DNA from 3 places in the Kitasatospora sp. NPDC089797 genome. Region 3 is predicted to be linked to each of the others. Evidence: riboswitches for the same ligand, from Rfam matches in the RefSeq annotation. Region 3 holds a riboswitch; each other region holds the start of a gene.

Region 1 (6,571 bases), on a different contig from region 3:
TCCTGGAAGCGCACGCGCTCGCGCTGGGAGCGGACATCCGGCGCGGACACGAACTGCGCGCCCTGGCGCAGGACTCGGAGTCCGTCACCGCGACCGTCGCCGCCGCCGGGCGCGAACACCGCATCCGGGCCGCCTACCTGGTCGGCTGCGACGGCGGCCGCAGCACCGTCCGCCGACAGACCGGCATCGACTTCCCTGGCACCCCGGCGACCGCCTTCTCCCTGCTCGGCGACGTCGAACTCGCCGACCCGGCGGCGCTGCCCTTCGGCACGAGCACCGGCCCCGGCGGGAGCGTCCTCGTCATCCCCCGCCCCGGCTACGTCAGGATCATCACCGGCGACCGGCAGCCCCCGGCGGACCGGGACGAACCGGTCACCCTCGACCTGCTCCGGAGCGCCGTCGGCGAAGCGCTCGGCCGCCCCGTCGACCTGCGCGCCGCGCGCTGGACGACCCGGTTCGGCAACGCCGCCCGGCAGGCGGCCTCGTACGTCCGGGGCAGGGTCGTCCTGGCCGGTGACGCCGCGCACATCCACCCGCCGGCCGGGGCGATCGGCGTCAACGTCGCCCTGGACGACGCGTTCAACCTGGGATGGAAACTCGCCGCCACCGTCCGCGGCACCGCCCCGGCCCATCTGCTCGACAGCTACCACGTCGAACGCCACGCCGCCGGTGCGCGGGTGCTGGCCGACACCCGGGCCCAGGTGCTGCTCGGCACCGCGGACGACCGGCTCGGGCCGCTCGTCGACCTGTTCACCCGCCTCGCCCGCCACTCGGCGGGCAACCGCGCCCTCGCCGAGACCGTCACGGGCCTGGACACCCGCTACGGAACGCACCCCGACACCGCCCACCCCTGGCTCGGCCGGCTCGCCCCGGACCTCGCGCTGCGCACGGGGCAGGGCCCGACCCGGGTGTCCGAGCTGCTCGCCTCCGGCCGGGGCCTGCTGCTCGACCTGACCGGGGGCAGTGCGCTCCGCGCGTCGTCGTCGGCGATCCCGGTGTCGGCGATCCCGGTGTCGGCGATCCCGGTGTCGTCCTCGGCGGCAGGCTGGGCGGACCGGGTGACCACCGTCACGGCGAGCTGCCCCGAGCACCCCTGGTTGCACGCCGTCCTGCTCCGACCGGACGGGCACACGGCGTGGCTGCGCAGCGCCGACGGCGACCGGCCCGACCGATCCGACGGGCTCCCGCAGGCGCTGCGGCACTGGTTCGGCGAGGCGACGGGGGACCGGCCGACGGCGGCCTGACCGGACCCCTGCCGACCCTCCGTCGAGACCCGCTTCCGTACCCCGCCGCCGGGACCCGCCGTCGGGCCTCGGCGGCGGGGTCGCCCGTAGCGATCGGGAAAAGGTTTGGCGAGCTACCCGGGAAGTCTTGTATCGTTCTCCGCGAATCATCCAGAGGGGTGGAGGGACCGGCCCTACGAAGCCCCGGCAACTCCCCGTTCGACCCGGCGTCCGAAGTACGCGCCGTGCCGTCCGGGGTCAGTGCCAACTCCGGCCTGTCGCCAACGTGGCGCGGGGAAGATGAGGAGACACGGTGCTCTCTGTGCTGTCGCTGTCCTTCGCCCGGGCGCTTCCCGCCCCGGCCCTTTCGCGTACCCGTCTCGTGTCCGGCGCAGGCATTCGGCCGACTTCCCAGGCCTGTCCTCGCTGACCACCCCGCTCCCCACCCCACCCCGTGGAGCACCCGTGAGCCGAACCCACCCCTCGCTCGCGGGAACCGAGACTGGAGTACCCGTCCATGGAGAACCTGGACCACACGAGCGGCGTCGGCGTGCTCGACAAGATCACCTCGATCCTCGGCACCCTGGAGGCCGGCCCGGCCACCCTGGCCGGGTTGGTCGACGCCACCGGCCTGGCCCGGCCGACCGCCCACCGGATCGCCGTCGCACTGGAACACCACCGGCTGCTCGGACGGGACATGCAGGGCCGGTTCGTCCTCGGCCCGCGGCTCTCCGAGCTCTCTGCCGCCGCCGGTGAGGACCACCTGCTGGCCGCCGCCGCCTCGGTCCTCACCCATCTGCGCGACGTCACCGGCGAGACCGCCCAGCTCTACCGCCGGCAGGGCGAGGTCCGGATCTGCGTGGCCGCCGCCGAGCGCCTCTTCGGCCTGCGCGACACCGTCCCGGTCGGCCTCGCCCTGCCGATGAAGGTCGGTTCCGCCGCCCAGGTGCTGCTGGCCTGGGAGGAGCCGGAGCGGCTGCACCGGGGCCTCCAGGGCGCCCGCTTCACCGCCACCGCCCTCGCCGGGGTGCGCCGCCGGGGCTGGGCCCAGTCCATCGGCGAGCGCGAGGCCGGGGTCGCCTCCGTCTCCGCACCCGTGCGCGGGCCGTCCAACCGGGTGGTGGCCGCCGTCTCGGTCTCCGGTCCGATCGAACGGCTCACCCGTCACCCCGGCGCCCGCCTGTCCCAGGCCGTCATCGAGGCGGCCGCCCACCTCACCGAGGCGCTGCGGCGCTCCTGACGGGGGCGGAGGCGGCCGGGTGTTCCCCCGGACGGGAACGGATCGGTCGGCGGGGTGTTCCCCCGGGTGTCCAACCTCACCTGACGGGCCGTCACAACAGCTCTAGGCCGACGGTGTTCAGTCGCGTCAGGTGGTGTGCGGACCGTGGCCGAGGAGTGCACCTGGGAAAGCTCGACGGCAGGACCGCCCTGGTCACCGGCAGCAGTCGGGGCATCGGGCGGGGCATCGCCGAACGCCTCGCCCGGGACGGGGCGCTGGTCGCCGTGCACTACGGCAGCAACCGGTCGGCGGCCGAGGACACGGCCGCTGCCGTCACCGCGGCCGGCGGCCGGGCCTTCACCGTGGGCGCCGAGCTGGGCGTCCCCGGCGACGTCGACACCCTCGCCGCCGGACTGGAGGCCGGGCTGCGCGAGCACGGGGAGGAGGCGCTCGACATCCTGGTCCACAACGCGGGGCTCACCATCATGGGACGCCCGATCGAGGTCCTCACCCCCGAGGAGTTCGACCGGATGATCGCCGTCAACGTCAAGGCGCCGTTCTTCCTCACCCAACGCCTGCTGCCGCGCCTGCGCGACGGCGGCCGGATCATCAACATCTCCTCCGTCTCCACCCGCACTGCCTCCGCCCACGGCATCGGCTACCCGCTCACCAAGGGCGCGGACGTCAGCGGCGGCGTCAACCTCTGACGGCGCCTTCGCCACGGAGGCCCGTCGCCACCGTCAGGCAACCGGCCCAGTCCGGCGAGCGCTCACCGGTCACCGCTGGTGAGCTGTCCGCGGAGCCCGCCACCCGACCGGGCCTCCCCGACCGCCCGAAGGAGCCCCCGTGCCGGACCCGACGACCTCGTACGCCGACCTGCGCGCGGTGGTGATCAACTGCACCCTCAAGCGCTCTCCGGAACGCAGCCACACCCAGGGCCTGATCGACGTCAGCACCGGCATCCTGCAGCGCCAGGGCGTCGCCGTCGACGTCCTGCGGGCGGTCGACCTGGACATCGCCACGGGCGTCTGGCCGGACATGACCGAGCACGGCTGGGAGACCGACGAGTGGCCGGTCGTCTACTCCCAGGTGATGGCCGCGGACATCCTCACGCTGGCCGGCCCGATCTGGCTGGGAGACAACTCGTCGGTGATGAAGAAGGTGATCGAGCGGCTCTACGCCTGCTCGTCGATCCTCAACTCCCAGGGTCAGTACGCCTACTACGGCCGGGTCGGCGGCTGCCTGATCACCGGCAACGAGGACGGCGCCAAGCACTGCGCGATGAACGTGCTCTACAGCCTCCAGCACCTGGGCTACACCATCCCGCCGCAGGCGGACGCGGGTTGGGTGGGGGAGGCGGGGCCCGGGCCGTCTTACCTGGACCCCGGGTCGGGCGGGCCGCAGAACGACTTCACCAACCGCAACACCACCTTCATGACCTGGAACCAGCTCCACCTGGCCCGGATGCTCAAGGACGCGGGCGGCATCCCGGCCCACGGCAACCAGCGCTCCGAGTGGGACGCCGGCTGCCGCTTCGACTTCGAGAACCCCGAACACCGCTGAGCGGTGGGCCTGTTGAGGGGCGGAAGGCAGTACCTCGTGACGGTCGGCCGAACCGTCCGGAGGGGCCGTGGCCGACCACGGCCCCTCCGGCGCGTCCGGCGCCGTCAGGCGTGGGTGGCGGGCTCGGGGGTGCGGCCCGGGGCGGGGACGAAGAGGACGGCGATCAGGGCCGCCACGGCGAGGAGGGCCGCGGTGACGACGAAGGCGCGGTCGTAGCCGGCGGCGAGGGCGGCCAGCGGCTCGTGTCCGGCGTGTTCGGCGTCGCGGGTCGCGGCGACGGCGAGGGAGGAGAGCACGGCCAGGCCGATGCTGCCGCCGCACTGGCGGCCGGCGTTGAGGAGTCCGCTGACCAGTCCGGCCTCGTGCGGGGCGGCGCCCGAGGTGCCCATCGCGGTGTTGGCGACCATGCAGATCCCGACGCCGGTGCTGGTGACGAGACAGGGGCCGACGAAGGCGGTCAGGTAGCCGGAGTCGACGCCGAGTCCGCTGAACCAGAGCATCCCGAGGCCAGCCAGCAGCAGACCGCCGGTGAGCGTGGCCCGTGCCCCGAAGCGGGTGTTGAGGCGGCCGGCCGCCATGCTGCCCGCCATGACGCCCGCGCAGAAGGGGAGGAAGGCGGCGCCGGCCGCGAGCGGGCCGTAGTGCAGGACGTTCTGGAGGTGCAGCGAGCAGAAGTAGAAGCCGACCAGCATCGCCGCCCCGATCAGGGTGACGATCAGGCTCGCGGTCCAGGCCGTCCGGGCCCGTAGGACCCCGAGGCGGACGATCGGCGCGGACGCGAAGCGGGCCTCCCAGACCAGGAACGCGACTCCGACGAGCACGGCGGCGCCGAGGGTGACCAGGGTCCGTGCCGAGGTCCACGGGTGGCGGTCGGTCTCCATCAGCCCGTAGACGAGCGCGCACATCGCCCCGGTGCCGAGCACCGCGCCGACCAGGTCGAGCCGGCCCGTGCGCTCGGGCCGGGCGGTGGTGACCGCGCGGACGGCCAGGGCGCCCGCCAGCAGGACCAGCGGGACGTTGACGAAGAACACCCAGCGCCAGTCGAGGAGGTCGGTGAGCACGCCGCCGAGCAGGACGCCCAGCGCGCTGCCCGCGGCCGTCACCATCGACCAGACGCCCAGGGCCCGGGCGCGGGCGGCCCCTTCGGCGAAGGTGACCATGATGAGGGTGAGGCTGAGGGGTGCGAGCAGCGCGGCGGCCACGCCCTGGCCGGCCCGGGCGGTGATCAGCTGGGCGGGGGTCTGGGCGAACCCGCCGAGCACGGAGGCGATCCCGAACAGTGCCAGACCCGCGAGCAGCGCCCGGCGGTGCCCCACCAGGTCGGCCACCCGCCCGCCCAGGAGCAGCAGCCCCCCGAAGGCGAGGGCGTAGGCGTTGACGACCCAGGGCAGTGCGCTGTCCGCGAAGCCCAGTGAACCGCCCATCGCGGGCAGGGCGATGTTCACGATGCTCGCGTCGAGCGCCACCACCAGCTGGCAGAGGCTCGCGGTGGCCAGCACGAGGCCGACGCGTGGCCCGGACCGGCCGTGCCCGCGCGGAGCGGCTGCGGAGCGGCCCTCGGGAGGGGCCGTCGATGTGGTGGGCAGGGGTGAGCCGGGCATGGTGACCTCCGATGCGAACAGTGTTCGCGTAAGGTAAGCCTTACCTGAATGGAGATGCAAGCCCGCAGGTGAGCCGGTCGGGCGTGGCAGGATGGCGGGGTGGTGGAGCAGCGAACGACGACCGGACCCGGCCATGACGGCGCCCGCCGCCGACGCCCGGGGTTGACCCCGGACGTGATCGTCGCCGCCGCGCGCCGGCTGATCGAGCGGGACGGCATCGACGCGTTGACCATGCGGGCCGTGGCCACCGAACTCGACACGGCGGCCGCCTCGCTGTACCGGCACGTCGCCGATCGCGAGAGCCTGCTGCTCGCCGTCCTCGACGAGATCGCCGACGGCATGCCCGTGGACGTCCCCGGTGACGCGCCGACCGCCAGACTGCTCCGTCGGCTCCTGGAGGCCCATGACTTCCTCGCCGGGCACGTCTGGGTCCTGCACGTCCTCATCCGAGGGGAGATGACCTCCGAGCGGGCCCTGCCCTTCACCGACGCCTGCCTCGCCGACCTGATGGCCGCCGGACTCCGGCCCCCGCGCGCGGCGGCCGCCTACCGCTCCTGCTGGCAGCTCCTGGCCGGGGAGCTCCTCTCCGAACACCCTGTCAGCCGCCCGCGCGAGCCCAGCCAGCGGACCGCCGCGCTCGCCGCCGCCGACCCGGTGGCCCTCCCGGCCCTGGCGCTCGCCCGGACCGCGGCCCCCCGCCCGGGCCCGGGGGCCCACTGTGCCGAACTGCGGCCGGCCCTGGCCGCGTTGATCGGCGGCCTGGTGCGCCCGGACGCGGCTGATTGCTGAAGCGGAGGACGGCGGCCCGGTGCGCCCGGGTGCGGTCGGCCGCCGGGCCGGATCCCGGGAGTCGGGTTCTCGGACGGGGGTGGGGCTCGGCGACGGTCGGTGCTCGCCGTAAAGTTAGCTGAGGCACACCTAAGCCACACAGGTCGTTCCCACTCCCGCCATGCCGGCGCGGGTGG
Region 2 (6,571 bases), on a different contig from region 3:
GCTCCACCAGCGAGACGACGGCGGCGTCCGCCACGTCCCGTGCGGTGAGGTCGGCCAGGATCAGCGCCCGCGCGTTGTGCAGGGCGGTCTCGATGTCGTCGGAAGCCATCCGTCCATTCTCCGCGGAAAGGCCCGAAGGCCGAAACGCCGCGTGGGCGGCCCCCCGAAGGGGACCGCCCACGCGGACGGGGATCGACGATCCGATCGGAGACCGATCAGGATCAGAAGTCCATGTCACCGCCCGGCATGCCGCCGCCGGCGGCCGCGGCGGCCTTCTCCGGCTTGTCGGCGATGACGGCCTCGGTGGTGAGGAACAGCGCCGCGATGGAGGCGGCGTTCTGCAGCGCGGAGCGGGTGACCTTGGCCGGGTCGATGATGCCCGCGGCGACCAGGTCGACGTACTCGTTGGTGGCGGCGTTCAGGCCGTGACCGGCGGGGAGGTTGCGCACCTTCTCCACCACGACGCCGCCCTCGAGGCCGGCGTTGGTCGCGATCTGCTTGATCGGGGCCTCCAGCGCGACCTTGACGATGTTGGCACCGGTGGCCTCGTCGCCGTCCAGCTCCAGCTTGTCGAAGGCGATACCGGCCTGCAGCAGGGCGACGCCACCACCGGCGACGATGCCCTCCTCGACGGCGGCCTTGGCGTTGCGGACGGCGTCCTCGATGCGGTGCTTGCGCTCCTTGAGCTCCACCTCGGTGGCCGCGCCGGCCTTGATGACGGCCACGCCGCCGGCCAGCTTGGCGAGGCGCTCCTGGAGCTTCTCGCGGTCGTAGTCCGAGTCGCTGTTCTCGATCTCGGCGCGGATCTGGTTCACCCGACCGGCGACCTGCTCGCTGTCGCCGCCACCGTCGACGATGGTGGTCTCGTCCTTGGTGATGACCACCTTGCGGGCGGTGCCCAGCAGGTCGATGCCGGCGTTCTCGAGCTTGAGGCCGACCTCCTCGGAGATCACGGTGCCACCGGTGAGGATGGCGATGTCGCCGAGCATGGCCTTGCGGCGGTCGCCGAAGCCCGGGGCCTTGACGGCGACGGACTTGAAGGTGCCGCGGATCTTGTTCACGACCAGGGTCGACAGGGCCTCGCCCTCGACGTCCTCGGCGATGATGACGAGCGGCTTGCCGCTCTGCATGACCTTCTCCAGCAGCGGGAGGAGGTCCTTGACCGAGCCGATCTTGGAGTTGGCGATGAGGATGTACGGGTCCTCGAAGGTCGCCTCCATGCGCTCCAGGTCGGTGGCGAAGTAGGCGGAGATGTAGCCCTTGTCGAAGCGCATGCCCTCGGTGAGCTCGAGCTCCAGACCGAAGGTGTTGCTCTCCTCGACGGTGATGACGCCTTCCTTGCCGACCTTGTCCATGGCCTCGGCGATGAGCTCGCCGATCTGGGTGTCAGCGGCGGAGATGGAGGCGGTGGAGGCGATCTGCTCCTTGGTCTCCACGTCCTTGGCCTGGGCCAGCAGCTGGTCCGAGACGGCGGCGACGGCCTTCTCGATGCCGCGCTTCAGGGCCATCGGGTTGGCGCCGGCGGCGACGTTGCGCAGACCCTCGCGAACCAGGGCCTGGGCGAGCACGGTGGCGGTGGTGGTGCCGTCGCCCGCGACGTCGTCCGTCTTCTTGGCGACCTCCTTGACGAGCTCCGCACCGATCTTCTCGTACGGGTCCTCGAGCTCGATCTCCTTGGCGATGGAGACACCGTCGTTGGTGATCGTGGGGGCGCCCCACTTCTTCTCCAGCACGACGTTGCGGCCCTTGGGGCCGAGCGTGACCTTCACTGCGTCGGCGAGCTGGTTCATGCCACGCTCAAGGCCGCGGCGAGCTTCCTCATCAAAGGCGATGATCTTGGCCATCAGAAGTGGTCCTCCGGGACACGGTCGACTGCTCGGACCAAGGGGTGCCCGCGACGGACGGCCCTGGTGCGCGGAGGTCCATTCCCCTACCGCTCCCGGGGGCCTCACCGACCCGGTCCGCTGTCACTCTCACACTGTGAGTGCTAACGCCAATGATTAGCACTCCGGGTGGTCGAGTGCAAGCCCAATCGGCAACCCGCGAGCCGTTCCCCGGGCCCGCACCGGGCCCGCACCGGGCCCGCACCGGGCCCCGGCCGGGGCGCCGCGGGAACGCGAACGGGCCCGTACGACACATGTCGTACGGGCCCGTCGCGAAGCGAGAGGTCCACCAGCAGTGGGCCGCGCCGAGCTCCTGGAGCCGGAAGGGGTCAGACCGCCGCGCGGACCATGTCCGCCTGCGGGCCCTTCTGTCCCTGGGAGATCTCGAACTCGACCCGCTGGCCCTCCTCGAGGGTGCGGTAGCCGTCCATCTGGATCGCGCTGTAGTGGACGAAGACGTCCGCACCACCGTCGACCGCGATGAAGCCGTAGCCCTTCTCCGCGTTGAACCACTTGACGGTGCCCTGAGCCATTCCGAACTCCCCTAGTGCTGTGCTGGCCCTTCACGGTCCCGCAGGTCGCGGGCCCGGGTCTGGTTTTGAAGGCCGGCCCGGGGAACCCCCCCTGGGCGCAGCCGTGCACGCCGTAATCCCCCGCACCCGGGACGCCGGGCGGCTTCCGTGAGCGGTTGATTACGTCGACCGCCGCTGAATGTATCCGGATCGACGCCCTCTGCAACAGGGTCAGCCGCCGGGAATTCCAGGGGTCCATCAAGAGACAACAGCGAACAAACCGGGAGGAAATCGGCATTACGCGCCGGACATAGCGGACGAATTACTCAAATGCCTGCAGGAATTCTGACATCTGCCTGACATGTTTCCCGGCCCGGCGCCCCGGCCGGTCCCAGCGGCCGGACGACCTCCGGCGACGCACCCCGTCCGCCGGGAGCGGAGCCCTGTTCCCAGCAGAGCCACACTCTACTCCGACTCGACCCGGAATATTCCCGCCGAAATGCAGGCGGCCGCCCGCACCCACGGAGAGTCGAATTCCGTGCGTACGGGCGGCGCGGGGAAAGGGACGGGACGGCTCAGCAGCCGCCGGCCACCGCCGGAATGATCGAGATGCCGGCGCCGTCCGCGATCTCGGTCGCCAGGCCCTCGGCGAACCGCACGTCGTCGTCGTTCACGTACACGTTGACGAAGCGGCGCAGCTTGCCGGTGTCGTCCAGGATGCGGGCCGAGATGCCCGCGTGGTTCAGCTCCAGGTCGGCGATGACCTCGGCCAGGGTGGCGCCCTCGGCGGTCACCTCGGCGGCGCCGCCGGTGTAGGTGCGCAGGATGGTGGGGATGCGGACGTTGGCGCTCATGGCTCTCCTTGCGGGGTGGGGGTGGTTCAGGCGGACGCGAGGCCGGCCGCGTGGAAGGCGTCCAGCGTCGGGCGGATGACGGCGGTCATCCCGGCCTCGGAGACGGCGTCCAGGGTCTTCAGGCCGTCGCCGGTGTTGATCGCCACGGTCTCCTTGGCCGGGTCGAGCTGGCCCGTCTCGACCAACTTCTTCAGCACCCCGACGGTCACCCCGCCCGCGGTCTCGGCGAAGATGCCCTCGGTGCGGGCCAGCAGCCGGATCGCCGCCACCACCTCCGCGTCCGTGACGTCCTCGACCGCGCCGCCGGTGCGGCGGGCGATGTCCAGCACGTACGGGCCGTCCGCGGGGTTGCCGATCGCCAGCGACTTGGCGATGGTGTCCGGCTTCACCGGCTTGATCACGTCCCGCCCGGCCTTGAACGCCGCCGACACCGGCGAGCAGCCCTCCGCCTGGGCGCCGAAGATCCGGTACGGCCGGTCCTCCACCAGCCCCAGCTTGATCAGCTCCTGCAGCCCCTTGTCGATCTTCGTCAGCTGGGAGCCGGAGGCGATCGGGATGACGATCTGCTCCGGCAGGCGCCAGCCCAGCTGCTCGCAGATCTCGTACGCCAGCGTCTTGGACCCCTCGCCGTAGTACGGCCGCAGGTTGACGTTGACGAAGCCCCAGCCCTCGCCGGCCGAGTCCCCGATCAGCTCCGAGCAGAAGCGGTTCACGTCGTCGTAGGTGCCCTCGATGCCGACCAGCTCGCCGCCGTACACCCCGGCCATCACGACCTTGCCCTGCTCCAGGTCGTGCGGGATGAAGACGCAGGAGCGGAACCCGGCCCGGGCCGCCGCCGCCCCCACCGCGCCGGCCAGGTTGCCGGTGGAGGAGCAGGACAGCGTGGTGTAGCCGAACGCCCGGGCCGCCTCGATCGCGCAGGCCACCACCCGGTCCTTGAACGAGTGGGTGGGGTTGCCGGAGTCGTCCTTGATGTGCAGCTGGGCGGTGAAACCGAGCTCACGGCCCAGGTTGTCCGCCTTCACCAGCGGGGTCCACCCGGGGTTGAGGTTCGGCTTGGACGCCACGTCGGCGGGCACCGGCAGCAGCGGCGCGTAGCGCCAGATGGACGCCGGCCCGGACTCGATCCGCTTGCGCAGTTCCTCGGCGCGCTCGCTGCCGAACTCGTAGGCGATCTCCAGCGGACCGAAGCACTCCAGGCAGGCGAAGCTGGGGCCGAGCGGGAAGCGGGTACCGCACTCCCGACAGGACAGCGCGACGGCGGGGCCCAGGTCGACGGAAACGGATGCGGCACCAGAAGGAGTCGTCGCAGTGATAGCCATGATGGCGGAGGCCTCTCTCCTCATCTTCCCCGCGGCGCGGTCGCGCCACAGGCCGGAATTGGCACCTGTCCCGCCGGGGCCTGTCGACGACAGCCGAGCGAGAAGGTTGCCGGGACGTCAACGGGCCGTTCCCTCAGTCCCTCTGGATGAGCTTGTGAAATTGTGGTGGTGCTCAACGGCGACCCCGACGTGCAAAGGTCCGACCGCTGTACGAAGACTGTATCCGAAGGCGTCAAGCCTGAACGGGACCGTCCGCCAAGCGAGATGACCCGTTCCACCCCGATCCGCCGAGGAGAGTCACCGTGCCCGCCGAACCGACCCCCGCGCTCCTCCCGCAGGCGGCGTCCTGGCTCCGCCGCCGCTCGTGGACCGCGGCCGACCGGCCGGTGCACACCCTGCTGGAGGCCAAGCGGCGCACCGGCCGCACCGTCAGCGTCGTCCTGCCGGCCCTCGACGAGGAGGCCACCGTCGGCGACATCGTCCGCACCGTCCGCCGGGAGCTGATGGAGCGGATCCCGCTGGTCGACGAACTCGTCGTGGTCGACTCCGGCTCCACCGACGCCACCGCCGAGATCGCCGCCGCGGCCGGCGCCCGGGTGGAGCACCGCGACGCCGTGCTGCCCCGGCTGCCCGCCGTCCCCGGCAAGGGCGAGGTGCTCTGGCGCTCCCTACTGGTCACCCGCGGCGACATCGTCTGCTTCGTGGACGCGGACCTGCGCGAGTTCGACCCGGCCTTCGTCTCCGGCATCGTCGGCCCGCTGCTCACCGACGAACACCTCCAGCTGGTCAAGGCCATGTACGACCGCCCGCTGGAGACCGAGAGCGGGGCGGTCGTCCCGGCCGGCGGCGGCCGGGTCACCGAACTCGTCGCCCGCCCGCTGCTCAACCTCCACTGGCCGGAACTCGCCGGTTTCGTCCAGCCCCTCGGCGGCGAGTACGCGGCCCGCCGCTCCCTGCTCGAACGGCTGCCCTTCCCCACCGGGTACGGCGTCGAGCTCGGCCTCCTGGTCGACGCCCTGGAGCTGGTCGGGCTGGACGCCCTGGCCCAGGTCGACGTCGGCGTCCGGCACCACCGCCACCAGGACGGCCAGGCCCTCGGCCGGATGGCCGCCACCATCTACCGCACCGCGCTGGAACGCCTCGACCGCGCCCACCGCCTCAAGGCCTCCGCCGACCTGGTGCACCCCCACCTCACCCAGTTCACCCGCGACCCGGAATCCCGCGCCTTCACCGCCCACACCCACCCCGTCACGGCCCTGGAACGCCCCCCGATGCACACCCTCCCCGAGTACGCCACCCGCCACTGACGGCCCCCGCAGGGGTTTGCCACCCCGGCACCACGGCAACATCCCAACCATGGGCGATCTCACGACCGAATGTTCGAGTGCGACCGGCACCGCCCCCGTGCTGGTGGCCTCCAACCGGGGACCGGTGTCCTTCAGCACGGCCGACGACGGCACGCTGACCCTGCGCCGCGGCGGCGGCGGCCTGGTCTCCGGCCTCTCCGCGATCGACGACCCCGACGCCGTCTGGGTCTGCGCCGCCCTGAACGACGCCGACCGCAGAGCCGCCCGGGAGGCCCCCGCCGGCCGCCTGGACCGGGCCGGGCACGACGTCGGCGGCCAGGCCGTCCGGATGCTCGACATCGACCCGGAGACCTTCGCCCGCGCCTACAACGGCGTCGCCAACTCCACCCTCTGGTTCGTCCACCACCTGCTCTACGCGACCCCCACCGCGCCCTCCTTCGACGCCGGCTTCCGCACCGAGTGGGCCGCCTACCAGGCCTACAACACCGCCTTCGCGGACGCCCTGGCCGCCGAGGCCGCCCCCGGCGCCGCCGTCCTGGTGCAGGACTACCACCTCTCGCTCACCCCGGCCCTGCTCCGGGCGGCCCGCCCCGACCTGCGGATCGGCCACTTCTCGCACACCCCGTGGGCCCCGCCCGAGTACTACCGGCTGCTCCCCGACGACGTCGCCCGGGCCGTGCTGACCGGCATCCT
Region 3 (6,571 bases):
CCACCATGTCGGCGATCGTCGCGGCCGCGGCCGGGGCCAAGGTGGTCAAGCACGGCAACCGCTCGGCCTCCTCCGCCAGCGGCTCCTCGGACGTGCTGGAGAAGCTCGGGGTGGCGCTGGACCTGTCGGCCCGGCGGGTGGCCCAGGTGGCCGAGGAGGTCGGGCTGACCTTCTGCTTCGCGGCGAAGTTCCACCCGTCGATGCGGCACGCCGCCACCGCGCGGCGCGACCTCGGGGTGCCGACCGCCTTCAACATCCTCGGCCCGCTGACCAACCCGGCCAAGGTCACCGCGCACGCGGTCGGCTGCTTCGACACCCGGCTCGCCGGGCTGATCGCGGGGGTGCTGGCCCGGCGCGGGGCGACGGCGCTGGTCTTCCGCGGCGACGACGGGCTGGACGAACTGACCATCACCACCACCTCGCGGGTGTGGGTGGTGCGCGACGGGGTGGTCACCGAGACCACCTTCGACCCGCGGGACGTGGGCATCGAGCTGGTCGGCATCGAGGCGCTGCGCGGGGCCGACGCGGCCTACAACGCGGAGGTCGCCCGGCGGCTGCTGGCCGGGGAGCGCGGGCCGGTGCGGGACGCCGTCCTGCTGAACACCGCGGCGGCGCTGGTCGCGCTCGAGCTCGGCGACGCGCCGCTGACGGAGCAGCTCGCGGCGGGCATGGAGCGGGCGGCCGAAGCGATCGACTCGGGCCGGGCGCAGGACCTGCTGCGGCGTTGGTCGGAGGCCACCAGCCGGATCTGAGACGGCGGTCGAGGGCCCGGGTCGGTTCCGCCGACCCGGGCCCTCGGCTTTGCCTGCACCCCTTCAGTCCAAGGCGAATGTCCTGTCCGGATGGTGGATATCTGTTTGACCGTCCGACGTGCCCGACCTAGAGTCTTGGCCAGGTCATGAGCGACAGCGTCAAGCCCCAGCTGGCTGTCCGGCAACCCTCCGTCCGTGGCGGGGTGCCCTGGGTGAGGACCGGGTCGCCGGGCAAGTCGTCCGTGCGACAAGCGCGGACACCGGACGATCAGCACTCCCGGGGTCCCTTACCCCTGAAGGAGTGCATCCTCATGTCCGTCTCCGTTGACCTCCGCGCCCCGCTCGCCGTCCTCGGCCAGGACGTCCAGGTGCCGCTCGCCAGCGGTGAGAAGGTCGGCTACGCGGCGCTCGACTACGCGGCCAGCGCCCCGGCGCTCCAGCGGGTGTGGGACGACGTCGCCGCGTACGCGCCGTACTACGGCAGCGTGCACCGCGGTGCCGGGTACCTGTCGCAGCTGTCCACCGACCTGTTCGAGCAGAGCCGGCGGACCGTCGCGGACTTCCTCGACCTGCGCGCGGACGACCAGGTGGTCTTCACCCGGGCCACCACCGACTCGCTCAACCTGCTCGCCGCCGCCGTGCCCGCCGGCACCCGGGTGTTCGCGTTCGAGACCGAGCACCACGCCTCGCTGCTGCCGTGGGCGCACGCCGGACTGGAGGTCGGCTACCTGCGGGCGCCGCGCTCGCGGGCCGAGGCGGTGGCCGCGCTGGAGGAGGCGCTGGCCGCGGCGCCCGAGGGGCCGAAGCTGCTGTGCGTCACCGGCGCCTCCAACGTGACCGGCGAGCTGTGGCCGGTCGCGGAGCTGACCGCGACGGCGCACCGCCACGGCGCCCGGGTGGTGCTGGACGCGGCCCAGCTGGCCCCGCACCACCGGGTCTCGGTGCGGGAGTTGGGCGTCGACTGGATCGCCTTCTCCGGCCACAAGCTCTACGCGCCGTTCGGCGCCGGGGTGTTGGCGGGGCGGTCGGACTGGCTGGACGCTGCCGAGCCCTACCTGGCCGGCGGCGGGGCGACCCGGACGGTGGCCCGGGAGCTGGACGGCTCGGTGGCGGTGCAGTGGCACACCGGCCCGGCCCGGCACGAGGCCGGTTCGCCGAACGTCATCGGCGCCTACGCGATCGCCTCGGCCTGTCGGGCGCTCACCGAGGCCGGCTTCGACGCGCTGGAGGCCCGGGAGCGGGAACTGGTCGACCGGCTGACGGCGGGGCTGGCGGAGATCCCGGAGGTCCGGGTGCTGAACCTGTTCGGCGCCGGGTCGGCCCGGGTGGGCGTGCTGTCCTTCGTGGTCCGGGGCTGGAACAGCTCGCACTTCTCGGCCGCGTTGTCCGCCGAGTACGGCATCGGGGTGCGCGACGGGCTGTTCTGCGCCCACCCGCTGGTGCGGACGCTGCTCGGGGAGGAGGAGGTGGCTCCGTCCGAGTGCGGGGCGCCCGAGCCCTCGCTGCCGGGGGAGCGCAGCCTGAACGCGATCCGGGTGAGCTTCGGGGCGGGCACGCCGGACGAGCACGTCGAGCGATTCCTGACGGCCGTCCGTGAGCTGGTCACCGAGGGCGCGGCGTGGAACTACCGCAACGAGGGCGGCCGTTGCGTCGCCGACACCCGTCGCGAGGGCTGAGGCCCGCTCGTCACTCGTCCAGGCCGAGGGCGAAGGCCGCTTCCAGGTCGTGCTGGGAGTAGGTGCGGAAGGCGATCTGGGTCTCGGTGTGGGCCACGCCCGGGACCTTGTTGAGCCGGCCCGGGATGACGTCGGCCAGGTCGTCGTGACGGCGCACCCGGACCATCGCCACCAGGTCGTAGCCGCCGGTCACCGAGTACACCTCGCTGACGCCCTCGATCGCGGCGATGGCCTCGGCGATCTCCGGGATGCGGTCGACGCTGGTCTTGATCAGGACGATGGCAGTGATCACTGTGCGGGCTCCTTCATGGGGTGCGGTCAGCGTATCGGGCCTCAGCCGGGGCGTCTCGGGGGGTGCCCGACGACGGTGCAGGCGTACAGGAAGCCGGCCGAGAAGCCGATCACGTGCACCAGGTAGGCCACTCCGGGCCCGGCCGAGTGCACCGACCACCACTGCAGGGCGAACCAGAGGCCGAGGACCAGCCAGGCCGGGAAGCGCAGCGGGAGGAAGAGGAGCAGCGGGACCAGGGTGGTCACCCGGGCCCGCGGGTGGAAGCGCAGGTAGGCGCCGAGGACGGCGGAGATCGCCCCGGAGGCGCCGATCAGGACCCGGGTGGAGTCGGGGGAGTGCGCCTCGGCGAGTGCGAAGCCGTACGAGGCCAGGCTGCCGGCGGCCAGGTAGAAGAGGAGGAACCTGGCCCGGCCGACCCGGCGTTCGACGGTGGGGCCGAAGACGTGGAAGAAGAGCAGGTTGCCCAGCAGGTGCAGCCAGCCGGCGTGCAGGAAGAGGCCGGTGAGGGCGGACACGGCCGGGTGTTTGCCGGGGGTCGGGGCGGCGGGGCAGCCGGGGACCGGGTCGGGGGCCTCGGCCAGTTGTTCGGCGGTGAGCGGGTGGCCGGTCAGCAGTTCGGCGGGGACGGCGCCCCAGCGCTGCTCGTAGCGCTGCTCGGCACAGATCCGGGCCTGGCCGGTGCCGTACAGCGGGTTCAGGCCGGCCGCCGGGCCGAGCAGGAAGACCAGGGTGTTGAGTGCGATCAGGGCGTAGGTGACGGCCGGGGCGGGCGCCGCCGGGCGGCCGTCCCGCGCATCGGTGTGGTCGGGGGCCGCGAGCGCCATGCGGCCAAGCATTCCTCCGGACGCCGCACATGACACGACGGTTTACGGCAGGTGGACTAGCCATCAAGTTCCCCTGACCGGTGGTCGTGATGGTTGCCCCAGGCAATAGGCTTGGGCCGGGCAATCCCGTCTCCCGCCGCCGATGCCGGGGCTCCGGGGGGAGCGCCTAGCCCACCTGGGACCAGCCGAGAGGATCCCCGATGACCGTCCCCGCCCTGACCGCCGAGACGCGCTGGCGCTGCACGCTGTGCGGCAACCTCACCCGCTTCGACGTGACCCGCACCGCGCGGGTCACCGAGTTCCTCCACTTCGACCTGGCCGGTGAGTCCGCGGTCGAGGAGACCGAGGTGCACAGCGAGACGGTCGAGTCGGTGCGCTGCCGCTGGTGCAACGCGGTGGACCAGGTCGAGCTGGTGGCCCGCCCGGGTGCCGGGACCCCGGAGGCTTCCGCCGAGCAGGGCTGATCCCGGCCGGAGCGGTGGGCGGCGCGTGACGCGCCCGTCCGCCGCACGGGACAATACAGACAAGACGCACGGAGCGTGACGACAGGGGCGGCCGCGGGCCGCACCCGCTGGACCAGGATCGGAGCCGAGGACGTGGTGGACGCAGCGAGGGAGCCCGCCGACGCGCAGGGGCTTCAGCCCGCTGCGCAGGCACCGGCGCCGGATGCCGAGACGGCCCCGTCCGAGACCCCGCTCCCGGAGCCGGCCGGCGGCGTCGAGCGCACGGCGGAGAAGCTGGACCGGCCGCTGCCCGAGGGCGTGCGCCGGCGCGTGGTCGGCCTGGCCTCGGACGCGCTGGGCGGGTTGCCGCCCGGGGAGCTGCCGCAGAGCCTGCGTCAGTACGTGAAGTTCACCCCCGCGCGTCGGGCCAAGTACGCGGCCACCGCGCTGGCGGCGGCGCTGGAGTCCGAGCCGGCCTTCCGGGTGCGGATAGCGGAGCGGCTGCGGCTGGGCCAGCCGGACCTGGTGAAGGCGCTGGAGTCGGGCACCGTCCCCGGCGCCGCCGATCCGATGGACGTCGCGGCCGCCGCCTACCTGGTGCGCTCGGCGGGCTGGAGCCGGCTGGTCGCCGAGGCCGGCGAGGAGGCCGAGCGGGCCGGGGCCGAGGACGCCGCGGCGGAGGCCGGCCGGCTGGTGGAGAAGCTGCAGGCCGAGCTGGCCGAGGTGCGGGCCGCCGCGCGGGCGGACCTGGACCGCCAGCGGGCGGAGTTCGAGGGCGTCCGGCGGGAGGCCGAGTCGCTGCGCAAGAAGGTGCGGTCGCTGGAGAGCGACACCCGCCGGGCGCAGGCCGAGACCCGGCGGGTGGCCGGGGAGCTGGAGGCGGCGAAGGCGCAGGCCGCGGGGGAGCGCAGCGCGGCCGAGGGCGAGGCGCGGCGGCTGAAGCACCGGGTGTCCGAGCTGGAGACGGCGGCCGAGCAGGGCCGCCGGTCGGCCCGGGAGGGGCGCAGCGTCGAGGACATGCGGCTGCGGCTGCTGCTGGACACCGTGTTGCAGTCGGCGCAGGGCCTGCAGCGGGAGCTGGCGCTGCCGGTCTCCCAGATCCGTCCGGCGGACCTGGTCGAGGCGGTGGTGCCGGGGGCGGCCTCGCCGCACGACGTGGCCCGGCGCGGCCTGGCCGAGGACGATCCGGCGCTGCTGGACCAGCTGCTGGCGATCCCGCAGGTGCACCTGGTGGTGGACGGCTACAACGTGACCAAGACCGGCTACCCGACGCTGCCGCTGGAGCAGCAGCGGATCCGGCTGCTGGGCGGGTTGGCGATGCTGGCCCAGCGCACCCAGGCGGAGGTCACCTGTGTGTTCGACGGGCAGGACCTGGACGTTCCGGTCCTGATGGCGCCGCCCCGCGGGGTGCGGGTACGGTTCAGCCGGACCGGGGAGACCGCGGACGAGCTGATCCGCCGTCTGGTCCGGGCCGAGCCGCAGGGCCGTCCGGTGGTGGTGGTGTCCACCGACCGGGAGGTTGCGGAGGGCGTGCGGAAGGCGGGTGCGCGCCCGGTGGCCTCGGTGCTGCTGTTGAACCGGCTGGCCCGGCCCTGACCGGGGCCGGAGGGGGTGACGGCAGGTCGGGGCGGTGGCCGGGCGGGTGTGCGGATCCGGTGAAGTCCGTGGGGGAACCGGAGTTCACGCCTTCGGGGGAGTGGCAAAACGGATAGATCTTCACTAGGGTCTGGCGTCAAACCTATTTTCCGGAATCTCACCTGATCAGGTGAGTCCGATGGAAGAAGGAGCCGGTCCCTTGGCCTCCCACCGCCGTCCCAAGCAGCCGAGCCGCGCGCGGGTCTCCGTGCTCACCGCGGCCGCTGCGACCGCGGTCGCGCTCTCCGCCCAGGTGGCCGCGCACGCCGCGCCGCAGCCGAACAAGACGGACGTCAAGGCGCAGATCGACCAGCTCCAGCAGGAGCAGGAGCAGGCGGCGGAGAAGTACAACGGCGCCAAGGAGCGGGCCGACCAGCTCCGCAAGCAGGCCGACCAGCTGCAGGACCAGGTGGCCCGCAGCCAGGACCAGATGAGCCAGCTGCAGGTGGGCCTGGCCCAGGTCGCGGGCGAGCAGTACCGCACCGGCGGCATCGACCCGTCCGTCCAGCTGATGCTCTCCTCCGACCCGTCCGGCTACCTGGAGAAGGCGTCCAGCGTCCAGCAGGCCAGCGCCAGCCAGACCGAGGCGCTCAAGGGCCTGCTCGACCAGCAGCGCCGGCTGGACCAGGAGAAGGCCGAGGCGGCCGCCGTGCTGGCCTCGCTGGACTCCACCACCAAGGACCTGAACCAGGCCAAGTCGGACGTCAACACCAAGCTGAAGGCGGCCCAGGACCTGCTGAACTCGCTCAGCGCCGCCGACCGGGCCGCGCTGCGGGCCCAGCAGCAGCAGGACGACCGCGCCTCGCGCGGCAGCGACCGGGTCGACCTCGGCAACCTGCCGCCGGCCAGCGGCTACGCGGCGGTGGCCGTGGCGAAGGCGATGAGCAAGCAGGGCTCGCCGTACGTGTGGGGCGCCACCGGGTCGAGCACCTTCGACTGCTCCGGTCTG

Evidence for each region. A riboswitch is a leader RNA that binds a small molecule or an ion and turns the genes downstream of it on or off. The one in region 3 is predicted to bind S-adenosylmethionine.
Region 1: another riboswitch for S-adenosylmethionine. It lies ahead of AB0O91_RS12545 (IclR family transcriptional regulator); the one in region 3 lies ahead of AB0O91_RS23155 (aminotransferase class V-fold PLP-dependent enzyme).
Region 2: another riboswitch for S-adenosylmethionine. It lies ahead of thrC (threonine synthase); the one in region 3 lies ahead of AB0O91_RS23155 (aminotransferase class V-fold PLP-dependent enzyme).

What each region holds. Positions count from the first base shown of each region.
Region 1 is NZ_JBFBGS010000013.1:58,017-64,587, forward strand. It holds gene AB0O91_RS12540 (FAD-dependent monooxygenase) at 1-1,244, shown strand, start outside; SAM riboswitch class I at 1,388-1,530, shown strand; gene AB0O91_RS12545 (IclR family transcriptional regulator) at 1,750-2,463, shown strand; gene AB0O91_RS12550 (SDR family NAD(P)-dependent oxidoreductase) at 2,619-3,149, shown strand; gene AB0O91_RS12555 (flavodoxin family protein) at 3,289-4,005, shown strand; gene AB0O91_RS12560 (MFS transporter) at 4,110-5,504, opposite strand; gene AB0O91_RS12565 (helix-turn-helix domain-containing protein) at 5,706-6,395, shown strand.
Region 2 is NZ_JBFBGS010000027.1:5,199-11,769, reverse strand. It holds gene AB0O91_RS22395 (hypothetical protein) at 1-109, opposite strand, end outside; gene groL (chaperonin GroEL) at 222-1,844, opposite strand; gene AB0O91_RS22385 (cold-shock protein) at 2,213-2,416, opposite strand; gene AB0O91_RS22380 (MoaD/ThiS family protein) at 2,971-3,249, opposite strand; gene thrC (threonine synthase) at 3,276-4,571, opposite strand; SAM riboswitch class I at 4,589-4,724, opposite strand; gene AB0O91_RS22370 (glucosyl-3-phosphoglycerate synthase) at 4,874-5,878, shown strand; gene AB0O91_RS22365 (trehalose-6-phosphate synthase) at 5,928-6,571, shown strand, end outside.
Region 3 is NZ_JBFBGS010000028.1:38,585-45,155, reverse strand. It holds gene trpD (anthranilate phosphoribosyltransferase) at 1-752, shown strand, start outside; SAM riboswitch class IV at 895-1,012, shown strand; gene AB0O91_RS23155 (aminotransferase class V-fold PLP-dependent enzyme) at 1,064-2,428, shown strand; gene AB0O91_RS23150 (Lrp/AsnC ligand binding domain-containing protein) at 2,439-2,720, opposite strand; gene AB0O91_RS23145 (rhomboid family intramembrane serine protease) at 2,762-3,544, opposite strand; gene AB0O91_RS23140 (hypothetical protein) at 3,745-4,008, shown strand; gene AB0O91_RS23135 (NYN domain-containing protein) at 4,282-5,583, shown strand; gene AB0O91_RS23130 (NlpC/P60 family protein) at 5,783-6,571, shown strand, end outside.